Prosthecomicrobium sp. N25: one gene and its partner. The protein of the gene in region 1 binds, or shares a complex with, the protein of each later gene. Links are inferred from orthologs where the notes say so. Each region holds a gene or a part of one and is shown on either strand. Other genes may lie near its edges.

What was found. The genes of interacting proteins can lie anywhere in the genome.
Region 2: the proteins of WBG79_RS05970 (region 1) and WBG79_RS14245 are in contact, whole or in part, in a crystal structure (PDB 3ZGX), measured with the Bacillus subtilis proteins. The link is inferred for Prosthecomicrobium sp. N25 from one-to-one orthologs.

What each region holds. Positions count from the first base shown.
Region 1 is NZ_JBBCAT010000001.1:1,316,235-1,325,035, reverse strand. Bases 2,087-6,062 are described here. They hold WBG79_RS05970 (chromosome segregation SMC family protein), read left to right. Parts: upstream 2,087-2,403; coding sequence 2,404-5,862; downstream 5,863-6,062. Other genes in these bases: WBG79_RS05975 (DsbA family protein), read left to right, coding at 2,087-2,349. Also shown: ade (adenine deaminase), read left to right, coding at 1-914; WBG79_RS05980 (DUF721 domain-containing protein), read left to right, coding at 934-1,491; more of WBG79_RS05975, read left to right, coding at 1,699-2,086; WBG79_RS05965 (AtpZ/AtpI family protein), read left to right, coding at 6,134-6,520; WBG79_RS05960 (F0F1 ATP synthase subunit A), read left to right, coding at 6,662-7,423; WBG79_RS05955 (F0F1 ATP synthase subunit C), read left to right, coding at 7,497-7,721; WBG79_RS05950 (F0F1 ATP synthase subunit B), read left to right, coding at 7,861-8,412; WBG79_RS05945 (F0F1 ATP synthase subunit B family protein), read left to right, coding at 8,423-8,801. UniProt on the Bacillus subtilis protein: Required for chromosome condensation and partitioning.
Region 2 is NZ_JBBCAT010000001.1:3,130,996-3,133,802, reverse strand. It holds WBG79_RS14245 (segregation and condensation protein A), read left to right. Parts: upstream 1-886; coding sequence 887-1,729; downstream 1,730-2,807. Other genes in the region: WBG79_RS14235 (ABC transporter ATP-binding protein), read left to right, coding at 2,470-2,807; scpB (SMC-Scp complex subunit ScpB), read left to right, coding at 1,722-2,438; nagZ (beta-N-acetylhexosaminidase), read left to right, coding at 1-793. UniProt on the Bacillus subtilis protein: Participates in chromosomal partition during cell division. May act via the formation of a condensin-like complex containing Smc and ScpB that pull DNA away from mid-cell into both cell halves.

The DNA of each region.
Region 1 (8,801 bases):
GGGACGGCCACATGAACCGGGTGGTCCGCCACGCCATCGCGCAGGGCTGCCGGCCGATCACGGCGATCCAGATGGCGACCCTCAACACCGCCGCGCATTTCGGCCTGGAGCGCGAGCTCGGCTCGATCGCGCCGGGCCGGCGGGCGGACCTGATCCTGACCTCCGACCTCGTCGCCCTGCCGATCGAGACGGTCGTCGCGCGCGGCCGGGTGGTGGCGGAGAACGGCCGGCTCGCCGCCGAGATCCCGGCCTACCCCTACCCGCCGATGGCGCGCGGCACGGTCAGGCTCGGGCGGGCGCTGGCGCCCTCCGACTTCGACATCCCGGCACCCGACGGGGCGGCCGAGGTCGAGGCGCGGGTCATCGGCGTCATCGAGAACCAGGCGCCGACGCGGGCGCTGACGCGCCGGCTTCCCGTCTCGGGCGGTCTCGTCCAGGGCGACCGGGCCCAGGACGTCTGCCAGATCGCGCTGGTCGAGCGCCATCGGGGGCTCGGCACGGTGACCAACGGCTTCGTCTCGGGCTTCGGCTACGACCGGCCCTGCGCGGTCGCCTCGACGGTGGCGCACGACAGCCACCACATGATCGTGGTCGGCACCGACAAGGCCGACATGGCGCGCGCCGCCAACCGGCTCGGCGAGGTCGGCGGCGGGGTGGTGTGCATCTCGGAGGGGCGGGAGCTGGCGCTGGTCGAACTGCCGATCGCGGGGCTGATGTCCGACGAGCGGGCCGAGATCGTGGCCGCCAAGGCGGAGGCGCTGGTCCGCGCCATGGAGGCCTGCGGCTGCCGGCTCAACAACGCCTACATGCAGCATTCCCTGCTGGCGCTGGTGGTGATCCCGGAACTGCGGATCTCCGACATCGGCATCGTGGACGTCAGGACATTCGAGACGGTGCCGCTGTTCGTGGAGTGAGGACGGGCGGAGGCGGGCCTTGCATCCCGGGCCGACGGCGTCCATCGTCGCGCGCATGGACGACAGCCCCTCGCGAAGGCCGGGGCCGCGCGGGCCGAAGCCCGTGGCGGACCTCATCGCCGACCTGATGAAGCCCGCGGCGCGGCGGCGCGGCTTTGCGTCGGTCGACCTCGTCGCCTACTGGGCCGACATCGTCGGGCCGGCCTATGCGGACTGCACGCGGCCGGAACGGCTCTCCTGGCCGAAGCGGATCGAGGACGGCGGCGAGCAGGCCTACGAGCCCGCCACACTGACCGTCGCCTGCGAGGGCGCGAGGGCGCTGCTGTTCCAGCACGAGGCGGCCGACATCGCGCGCCGGATCAACGCGGTGTTCGGCTTCACGGCGGTCGGGCGGATCCGGATCGTGCAGAAGCCGGTCGTGCGCATCGAGGTGAAACGCGCGCCCGCGCTGAGGCCGCTCGGCGGTTCCGAGGAGGCGGCGCTGGCGGCGAGCCTGGACGGCATCGCGGACGAGGGGCTTCGGGCGGCGCTCGACCGGCTCGGCCGGGCCGTCAAGGGATCGCGCCGGCAGGTCTAGTCGGGCGCCCGATTCGCCGGCCGCTGACGAGGACGTGACGCTCCCGCCGGGCGGATCCCACCGTCTCGCCACAATCGTCCTGTTGCGTCCGGACGTCGTTCGGGCAAACTCGCGCCCGCGCGGCGGAGCCGTCGAGGACCCGCCCCGGTGCGAGTGGCCCGCCCAAGCGCGCCGACAGACCCGCGCCTTCGAGAAGGATGGACTCCCTTGGCCCTGACCCGCCGCCGCTTCCTCACGACCACCGCCGTCGCCGCCGTCGCGGTCGGCCTCCTCGGCACCTCGGCGTTCGACGCCTTCGCGCAGCAGGCGGTCGACATGGCCGAGCTCATGAAGCCGGGGCCGCTCGGCGAGAAGGCGCTCGGCAAGGAGGACGCGCCGGTCACGGTCATCGAATATGCCTCGATGACCTGCGGGCATTGCGCGGCCTTCCATAAGAGCGTCTACCCGTACCTCAAGTCGACCTACATCGACACCGGCAAGGTCCGGCTGATCCTGCGCGAATTCCCGCTGGATCCGCTTGCCGCGGCGGTCTTCATGCTGGCGCGCTGCGCGCCCGAGGACAAGTATTTCGACATGGTCTCGCTCTTCTTCGAGCAGCAGACCGCCTGGACCCGCACCGACCAGCCCGTCGACGCGCTCTTCAACCTGTCGAAGCAGGTCGGTTTCACACAGGATTCGTTCAAGCAATGCTTGACGAATCAGAGCCTTCTCGACGGAGTGAACGCCGTGAAGGATCGCGGGGCGGACAAGTTCAAGGTCAACGCGACGCCCACCTTCTTCGTGAACGGGCAGCGGGCGAAGGACTTCCAGTCCATCGAGGGCGTCGACAAGACGCTGGCGCCGTTCCTGAAGGGGTGACGTCGCCGCATTGACCGCCTGACGCGCGCGGGCCTTCCCCGGAGGGCCCGCGTTTTGCGTTTCGACAAGCTCCGCCTGGTCGGCTTCAAGACCTTCGTGGAACCGACCGACTTCATCATCGGCGACGGCCTGACCGGCGTCGTCGGCCCGAACGGCTGCGGCAAGTCGAACCTCGTCGAGGCCCTGCGCTGGGTCATGGGCGAGAACTCCTACAAGAACATGCGCGCGTCCGGGATGGACGACGTCATCTTCAACGGCAGCGGACGCCGACCCTCGCGCAATTCCGCCGAGGTGACCCTCTTCCTCGACAACCGGGAACGCCGCGCCCCGGCCGCCTTCAACGACTTCGACCACCTCGAGGTGTCGCGCCGGATCGAGCGCGAGGCTGGCTCGGTCTACCGGGTGAACGGCAAGGAGGTGCGCGCCCGCGACGTGCAGATGCTCTTCGCCGACGCCTCGACGGGCGCGCGCTCGCCGGCGCTGGTCCGGCAGGGGCAGATCGGGGAGCTGATCGCCGCCAAGCCGATTCAACGGCGGGCAATCCTGGAGGAGGCCTCGGGGATCTCGGGCCTGCACGGCCGGCGCAACGAGGCGGAGATGCGCCTGCGCGCGGCCGAGCAGAACCTGGAGCGGGTCGAGGACGTGCTGACCCAGATCGAGACGCAGCTCGAGGGGCTCAGGCGCCAGGCCCGGCAGGCCTCCCGCTACCGCCATCTGTCGGCCGAGATCCGCGCCGGCGAAGCCGCGATCGCCTACGTGAAGTGGGTGGCGGCGCGGGCCCAGCTCGCCGACGCGGAGACGGCGCTCGCGGCGGCGGAACGGCTCGTCGAGGAGCGCACGGAGGCGCAAGCCCGGGCCGCCCGGGACCAGGCGGTCGCCGCCCATGCGCTGCCGGCCTTGCGCGAGCGGCAGGCCGCCGCAGGGGCCGCGCTCCAACGGCTGCGGCTCGCCGGCGGGGAGCTCGACGCGGAGGAGCGACGCGCGCGCGAGCGGCTGGCGGAGATCGACCGGCGGCTCGTCCAGCTCGCCGAGGACCGGGCCCGCGAGGACCGGCTCGGCACAGAGATGGCGGAGGCGCTGCGGCTTCTCGACGACGAGGAGGCGGGGCTCCGGGCCGACCTGGAGGCGGCCTCGGAGGCGGCGGCCGAGTCCGACGGCGTCCTCGCCGACATGACGGAGCGGCTCTCGGCGTCGGAGCGGCGGGAGTCCGAGGCGCGCCGGGCGCTCGCGGAGGGCGCGGCGCGGCGGGGCGAACTGGAGCGGGCCGCGAACGAGGCGGCGGCCCGGGCGCGGCGGCTCGAGGAGGCGCGGGCGGCGGCGGCGCGGGAGCACGACGCGATCGCGGCCCGCCTCGCGGCGGCGGCGGACCCGGAGGTCCTGCGGGAGGCCTTCGAGGAGGCCGGCGCGCGCGCCGAGGCGGCGGAATTCGAGGCGGCGGAGGCCGAGGAGGCGACACGCGCCGCGCGGGAGGCCTCGGAAGCCGCCCGGGCGGCGCTGGCCGAGGCCGAGCGGGATGCGGGGCGGCTCGACACCGAGACGCGGACGCTGGCGCGCATGCTGGACGTGGGTCGCCTGGCGCTCTTCCCGCCCGTGCTCGAGTCCATCGCGGTCGATCCGGGCTTCGAGGCGGCGCTGGCGGCGGCGCTCGGCGACGACCTCGACGTGTCCGCCGATCCGGCGGCGCCGATCCACTGGCGGGAGCCGGGCGACCCGTCCGCGGATCCGGCCCTGCCGGCGGGGGTGACGCCGCTCGCCGCGCATGTGCGCGGCCCGGCGGTGCTGGCGCGGGGGCTGGCGCAGGTCGGGATCGTCGAGCGGTCCGAGGGCCGGCGCCTGCAGGGCAGGCTCGCGGCCGGGCAGCGGCTGGTCTCGCGGGAGGGCGACCTCTGGCGCTGGGACGGGCTGGCGGCGGCCGCGGAGGCGCCGACGGCGGCGGCGCAGCGGCTGGCGGGGCGCAACCGGCTCGCGGAACTCGAAGGCCTCGCCGAGGCCGCGCGGAGCCGCCTGGCCGAGCAGCGTGCCGTCTCGGAGCGGGCGCGGGCGGCGGTGGCGACGGCCGAGGCCCGCGAACGGGCGGCGCGCGACCAGGTGAAGGCCGCCCGGCGGGCCGCGGAGGCTCAGCGCGACGTGCTGGCCCGGGCCGAGCGGGAAGCGGCGGAGACCGGCTCGCGTCTCGCCGCGCGGGCGGCCGAGCGCGACCGGCTCGCGGGCGAGATCGCGGACCTGACAGCGGTGATCCGGCTGAACCGCGCGGCGCTCGAGTCGCTGCCGGCGACGCCGGGCCTGGAGGCCGCGCTGGCTGCGGCCGAGGCCGAGGCGGGGCGGGACCGGGCGACGCTGGCGGAGTTCCGCGCGGCCGCGCAGGGGCTGGCGCGCGAGGCCGAGATCCGCCGGCGGCGGCTCGACGCGATCGCGCGCGAGCGGTCCGGCTGGACGTCGCGGGCCGCCAACGCGGCCGCGCAGGTCGCCGTGCTGGAGCGGCGGCGGGAGGAGGCAGAGGCCGAGAAGGAGGCGCTCGCAGACCGGCCGGAGGCGATCGCCGAGCACCGGCAGGCCCTGGCGCGGGAAATCGGCAAGGCCGAGGCGGCGCTCGCCGAGGCGGCCGAGGCGCTGTCGGCGGCTGAGGCCGTCGCGGCGGAGGCGGACCGGCAGGCGCGGCAGGCGCTCGAGGGGCTGTCGCAGGCACGCGAGGCGCGGGGCCGGGCCGAGGAGCGCGCGGCCGCGGCCCGGGCGCGGGCGGCCGAAATCGAGCGGCACGCCGCCGAGACCTTCGAGGCGCGCCCGCAAGAGCTGCTCGACCTCGCCGGACTCGATCCGCGTGCGCCTCTCCCCGATCTCGAGGGGCTGGAGCGGCGGTCCGAGCGGCTGCGGCAGGAGCGGGAACGGCTCGGCGGGGTGAACCTCCGGGCGGAGGACGAGGCGCGCGACGTGGAGGCGCGGCGGGACGGGCTGGCGGCGGAGCGCGACGACCTGGTCGAGGCGATCCGGCGGCTCCGGACCGGGATCGCCAACCTCAACCGGGAGGCGCGCGAGCGGCTGATGGGCGCCTTCGAGACGGTCAACGGCCACTTCCGCTCGCTCTTCACCCACCTCTTCGGGGGCGGGACGGCCGAGCTGCAGCTCGTCGAATCGGACGATCCGCTCGAGGCGGGGCTGGAGATCCTGGCGCGGCCGCCGGGCAAGAAGCCGTCGACCATGACGCTCCTTTCCGGGGGCGAGCAGGCGCTGACCGCCATGGCGCTGATCTTCGCCGTCTTCCTGACCAACCCGGCGCCGATCTGCGTGCTCGACGAGGTCGACGCGCCGCTCGACGACGCCAACGTGGAGCGCTACTGCGACCTCCTGGAGGACATGCGCGGGCGGACCGAGACGCGCTTCGTGGTGATCACCCACAACCCGATCACCATGGCGCGCATGGAGCGGCTCTTCGGGGTGACCATGGCGGAGCGGGGCGTGTCGCAGCTCGTTTCGGTCGACCTCGACATCGCCGAGCGCTTCCTGGAGGCGAGCTGAACGCCGCAGCGCAGCATGTTCGACCAATTGCTCAGCGCGAGCGCGCCCCGCCAATTGGTCGCAGAAGGAAAAACATCAACCCGTTCAGCGGCTTGCACTTGGTATCCCTGTCCTTGACAGGCTCCTGACGGGAAACTATGGTGCCGCCGGCTTCGGGGTGGCGCCGCCCACGTTCCGACCACCGAGACGACCCGGTCGTGACACGCCCTCGCGGGGTCCCCGCAAGGACGGCTGCGGCCGGTTTCGAAGTGGACGGTTCGGATACGTCGTCATGACCGAGAAGAGACCCGGGGAACCGATCGACGAACGGCTCGAACGGCTCGAGGAGCGCCTGAAGGCGCACCAGAAGGCCGAGCGGGCGCGGGCGGAAAGACCGAGGTCGTCCTCGACGGGGTATGCGCTGGCGGTGCGGCTCGGGTCCGAGTTCATCGCCGCGGTGCTCGTCGGGGCGGGAATCGGTTGGTCCTTCGACCGTTTCGCCGGCACGGCGCCCTTCGGGATGATCGTGTTCCTGCTCCTCGGCTTCGCGGCGGGCGTGCTCAACGTCCTGCGCGCGCAGGGGGTGGTGGCGGAGGCGGGCGACCAGCTGCGGCAGCGCCGCGATCCGGGTCCCGGCGAGGGACCGGGCGACGGCGGGCCAGACCAGCGGGCCGGATAGGGGCCGGCCCTCGGGCCGGGCGATGATTTCCAGGCGTTCCCCCAAGGGCGCCGCGAGGTTCGACAGGCCGGCCGCGGCGCCTTCGTCGTGTCCGCCGGCCAGGATGGATGCCCCTCGGGGCGGAAGGACGAGGACGGAACGGTGAGCGCGAGCGACAAGGTCGACCCGATCCATCAATTCGGGATCAACAAGATCGTGCCGATCCACGTCGGCAGCCTCGACCTCAGCTTCACCAACTCGGCGCTCTTCATGGTCGTGACGGTCGCCGCCGCGACGCTGTTCCTGATGTGGGCGACGACCAGCCGGGCCCTCGTCCCCTCGCGCGGCCAGTCGGTCGCCGAGATGGCCTATGAGTTCGTGGCGGGCACGCTCAGGAGCGCCGCCGGCAACGAGGGCATGCGCTTCTTCCCGCTGGTCTTCTCGCTGTTCATGTTCGTACTGGTCGCGAACCTGTTCGGCATGGTGCCCTACTTCTTCACGGTCACGAGCCACATCATCGTCACCTTCGCGATGGCGATGCTGGTCATCCTGACGGTGGTGGTCTACGGCATCTACCGGCACGGCCTGCACTTCTTCGGCCTGTTCGTGCCGCACGGCGTGCCGGGCGCGCTGATACCGCTCGTCACCGCGATCGAGGTCATCTCGTTCCTCTCGCGGCCGATCAGCCTCTCGGTTCGTCTCTTCGCCAACATGCTGGCCGGCCACATCACCCTCAAGGTCTTCGCCGGCTTCGTCTTCTCGCTCGGCACGCTCGGCGGGCTGGGCATCGTGGGCTCGGTGCTGCCGCTCGCCATGACGGTGGCGCTGACGGGCCTGGAATTCCTCGTCGCCTTCCTGCAGGCCTACGTCTTCACCGTCCTGACCTGCATGTACCTCAACGACGCGATCCATCCCGGCCACTGAGGCCGGGACCGCGGCGCCTCCCCGATCCCGCGCGGATCGCTTCCCTCGAGACCCCCAAGAAGGAGCACTACCCATGGACGCTCAAGCTGCTGCCCTCATCGGTGCCGGTATCGCCTGCCTCGGCATGGGCGGCGCCGGCATCGGCCTCGGCACCATCTTCGGCAACTACCTGGCCGGCGCGCTGCGCAACCCGGCGGCTGCCGACGGCCAGTTCGGCCGCCTGATCTTCGGCTTCGCGGTGACGGAAGCCCTCGGCATCTTCTCGCTGCTCGTCGCCCTGCTGCTCCTCTTCCGTTGATCGGATCCGGGTCCCGAGATCCCGGCCGCCGGGCCTTCCCTGCGGCCGGCCGGGCCCGACCCGAGCGACATCGTCCGTAGCGTCCGCGGCGGGTCCCTGACCGGCCGGCCGGGCGCGTGATCCCATCCGGGGACAGACCATGGCTACGCCCACCCATACCACGGCCGAAGTCGGGCACGGCGGCGGCGAGGCGCATTCGGCCGCCTTCCCGCCGTTCGATTCGTCGACCTTCGCGTCCCAGCTCTTCTGGCTGGCGCTGACCTTCGGCGTCTTCTACTGGCTCCTGTCGACCAAGGTCATTCCCCGGATCCACAAGATCCTGGAGGCCCGGTCGGACCGGATCGCCCGCGACCTGGAGGAGGCCCAGCGCCTCAAGGCCGAGACGGACGCCGCGATCGCCGGCTACGAGCGGAGCCTCTCCGAAGCCCGCCGCAAGGCGCAGGGCATCGCCGCCGAGAACCGGGTGGCGCTGACGGCCCAGATGGACGCCCAGCGGGCGGCCGCCGAGGAGTCCCTCGCGGGGAAGACGACCGAGGCCGAGGCCCGCATCGCCGAGATCAAGGCGAAGGCCATGGCGGACGTCGGCACCATCGCGACCGAAGCCGCGGCCGACGTGGTGGCGGCCCTCTCCAAGATCCAGCCGAGCCGCGACGAGGTCGCCGCGGCCGTCGACGCCGCCCTGGCGAAGTGAGGCCCGATCCATGGACGCCACAGCCTACGCCAGCTTCTACGCCTTCACGGCCCTGATCATCTTCCTCGGCCTGATGGTCTATCTCAAGGTCCCGGGCAAGCTCATGGGCGCGCTCGACGACCGCTCGCAGAAGATCCGCGGCGAACTCGACGAGGCCGCCCGGCTCCGCCAGGAGGCGCAGGCGCTCCTGACCGAGTACCAGGGCAAGACCCGCAACGCGGAGGCCGAGGCCGCGGCGATCATCGCCGAGGCGAAGGCGGAGGCCGAGCGCTTCACGGCCGAGACCCGCAAGGCGCTGGAAGAGATGATCGCCCGCCGCACCAGGGCGGCCGAGGCCAAGATCGCGCAGGCGGAGGCCCAGGCTGTCGCCGAGGTGCGTGCCAAGGCGG
Region 2 (2,807 bases), 1.8 Mb from region 1 along the record:
GCCGCACTGGCCGGCCTATCCGACCGGCCGCGCCTACGGTGACCTGTTCGCCCGCGATCCGGAGACCGGGCGCCGCGCGGCCTGGCTCGGCGCGCGGCTGATCGCGGCGGACCTCGCCGCCGTCGGCATCGACGTCGACTGCCTGCCGGTTCTCGACGTGCCGGTCGAGGGGGCGCATGACGTGATCGGCGCGCGCGCCTACGGCCTCGAGCCCGGCGTCGTGGCGACGCTCGGGCGTGCGGCCGCCGAGGGCTTGCTGGCCGGCGGCGTGCTGCCGGTCGTCAAGCACATCCCCGGCCACGGCCGGGCCGGTGTCGACAGCCACCACCAGCTTCCCGTCGTCGAGACCTCGCGCGACGTCCTCGAGGCCACCGACTTCCCGCCCTTCGCGGCGCTCGCCGAGATGCCGCTCGGCATGACGGCGCACGTGGTCTACACGGCCCTCGACGCGCGCAATCCGGCGACGACCTCCGGCTACGTGGTGGAGGAAATCATCCGCGGGCGGCTCGGCTTCGCGGGCGCGCTGATGTCGGACGACGTCTCCATGAAGGCGCTGGCCGGCACCCCGGGCGAGAATGCGCGCGCCTCGCTCGACGCCGGGTGCGACCTCGTGCTTCACTGCAACGGAGACCTCGCGGAAATGAAGGCGGTGGCGGCCGCGTGCCGGCCGCTGGCCGGGGCCGCCGCGGTGCGCACGGGCCGGGCGCTCGCCTTCCGCAAGTCACCCGCGCCGTTCGACGTCGCCGCCGCGCGCGCGGAGTTCGACCGCCTGATGGGCGCCTCGGTCGCCTGAGGCCGGCGCCGCCTGGAGGAACCGTTGTCCGCAGACGGGGAGCGCGAGGGTGAGAGCGGGCCGGCCGCCGCGCCGGAGGCCACCCAGCCGTCCCTGTTTCCGCTGCCCCCGGCGGAGGAGGACTGGTCGACCCCGCCACGCGGGGCCGTGGCCGGCGCGGAGGGCGAGGAGCCGATCCTGGTCGTCGACGTCGCCGGCTTCGAGGGGCCGCTCGATCTTCTCCTGGCGCTCGCCCGGTCGCAGAAGGTGGACCTCGCCCGGATCTCCATCCTGGCGCTCGCCGACCAGTACCTCGCCTATGTGGAGGCGGCGCGGAAGACACGGCTCGAGCTCGCCGCCGACTACCTGGTGATGGCCGCCTGGCTCGCCTACCTGAAATCGCGCTTGCTGCTGCCGAGCCCCGCCGCCGACGACGAGCCCTCGGGCGAGGAGCTCGCGGCCGCGCTCGCCTTCCGTTTGCAGCGCCTGGAGGCGATCCGGGCGGCGGCCGGGCGGCTCGTCAACCGCAACCGCCTCGGCCGGGAGGTCTTCGCGCGCGGCGCGCCGGAGCCGATCGCGCTCCTCAGGCGCGACACCTGGACGGCGAGCCTCTACGATCTCCTCTCCGCCTATGCGGGCCAGCGGCAGCGCCAGATGGTGACCGCGGTGCGCGTCGCCCGGCGGAGCGTCTGGGCGCTGGCGGACGCACGCGAGATCCTGGAGCGGCTGATCGGCCGGATCGGCGACTGGACGCCGATCCAGAGCTTCCTGGCGCGCTACATGAGCCCCGAGATGCGGGCCACCGTGATCGCCAGCTCCTTCACGGCGAGCCTCGAACTGGTCAGGGAGGGCCGGCTCGAGATCCGGCAGGCGGAGCCCTTCGCGCCGCTCTACATCCGGCCCCGCCGCGAGGAAGCGCCGGAGGATCCGGACGGCGGCAGGGCCGACGATGGCTGAGGACGGTCCCGCCCCCGCGTCCGCGCCCGCGCCGGAGGCTGCCACGGTCGACCGGGAGGCCCTGCGCATGGCCGAGGCGATCCTGTTCGCGTCCGCCGAGCCGCTCGACGAGGACACGCTGGCGGCGCGGCTTCCGGCCGGCGCCGACGTCCCGGGGCTCGTGGCCGCTCTCGCGGCCGACTACGCCACGCGCGGGGTCAACCTCGTCCGCGTCGCCGGCAAGTGGATGTTCCGCACCGCCGAGGATCTCGCCTGGCTGATGAGCCGGGAGGCCCACGAGACGCGACGGCTGCCGCGCGCCGGGCTGGAAACGCTCGCCACGATCGCCTATCACCAGCCGGTGACCCGGGCCGAGATCGAGGCGATCCGCGGCGTGTCCATGTCGAAGGGCACGCTCGACGTCCTGCTCGAGGCCGGCTGGATCCGCATGCGGGGGCGCCGCCGCACGCCGGGCCGGCCGATCACCTACGGGACGACAGAGGCGTTCCTGGTCCATTTCGGCCTGGAGTCGATCCAGGACCTGCCCGGCCTCGACGAGCTGCGCGGCGCGGGGCTGATCGAGGGCCACGTGCCGCCGGGCTTCCACGTGCCGGTGCCGGGCGATCCGGAGGGCCTGGGCGAGGACGAGGACCCGATCGACGAGGCCGAGCTCGCCGATCTGTTCGAAGCGGAGGAGGGCGGCGGGGTGCCGCCGGAGGACGAGGAATGAGATCGGCAATGGAGAGCCCCGCGGCGTGAGCATCAGCGATCGGGAGGCCGGCCCCGGGGCCGCGCTCAGGACGTCGCGCCCCGCCGGGCCGCGGGCCAAGGCCGCCGCCACCATCGCGGCGCGCCTCACCTTCGAGGCGGTGGGGCACGCCTATGACGGCGTCGTCTCCGTCGACGGGGTCAGCCTGGACGTGGAGCCGGGCGAGGTGCTGTGCCTGCTCGGACAGTCCGGCTGCGGGAAGACCACGCTCCTGCGGCTCGCTGCCGGGGTGGAGCAGCCGAGCGCCGGGCGCATCCTGATCAACGGCCAGGAGGTGAGCGGCCCCAAGGCCTTCCTGCCGCCGGAGCGGCGCGGCGTCGGGCTCATGTT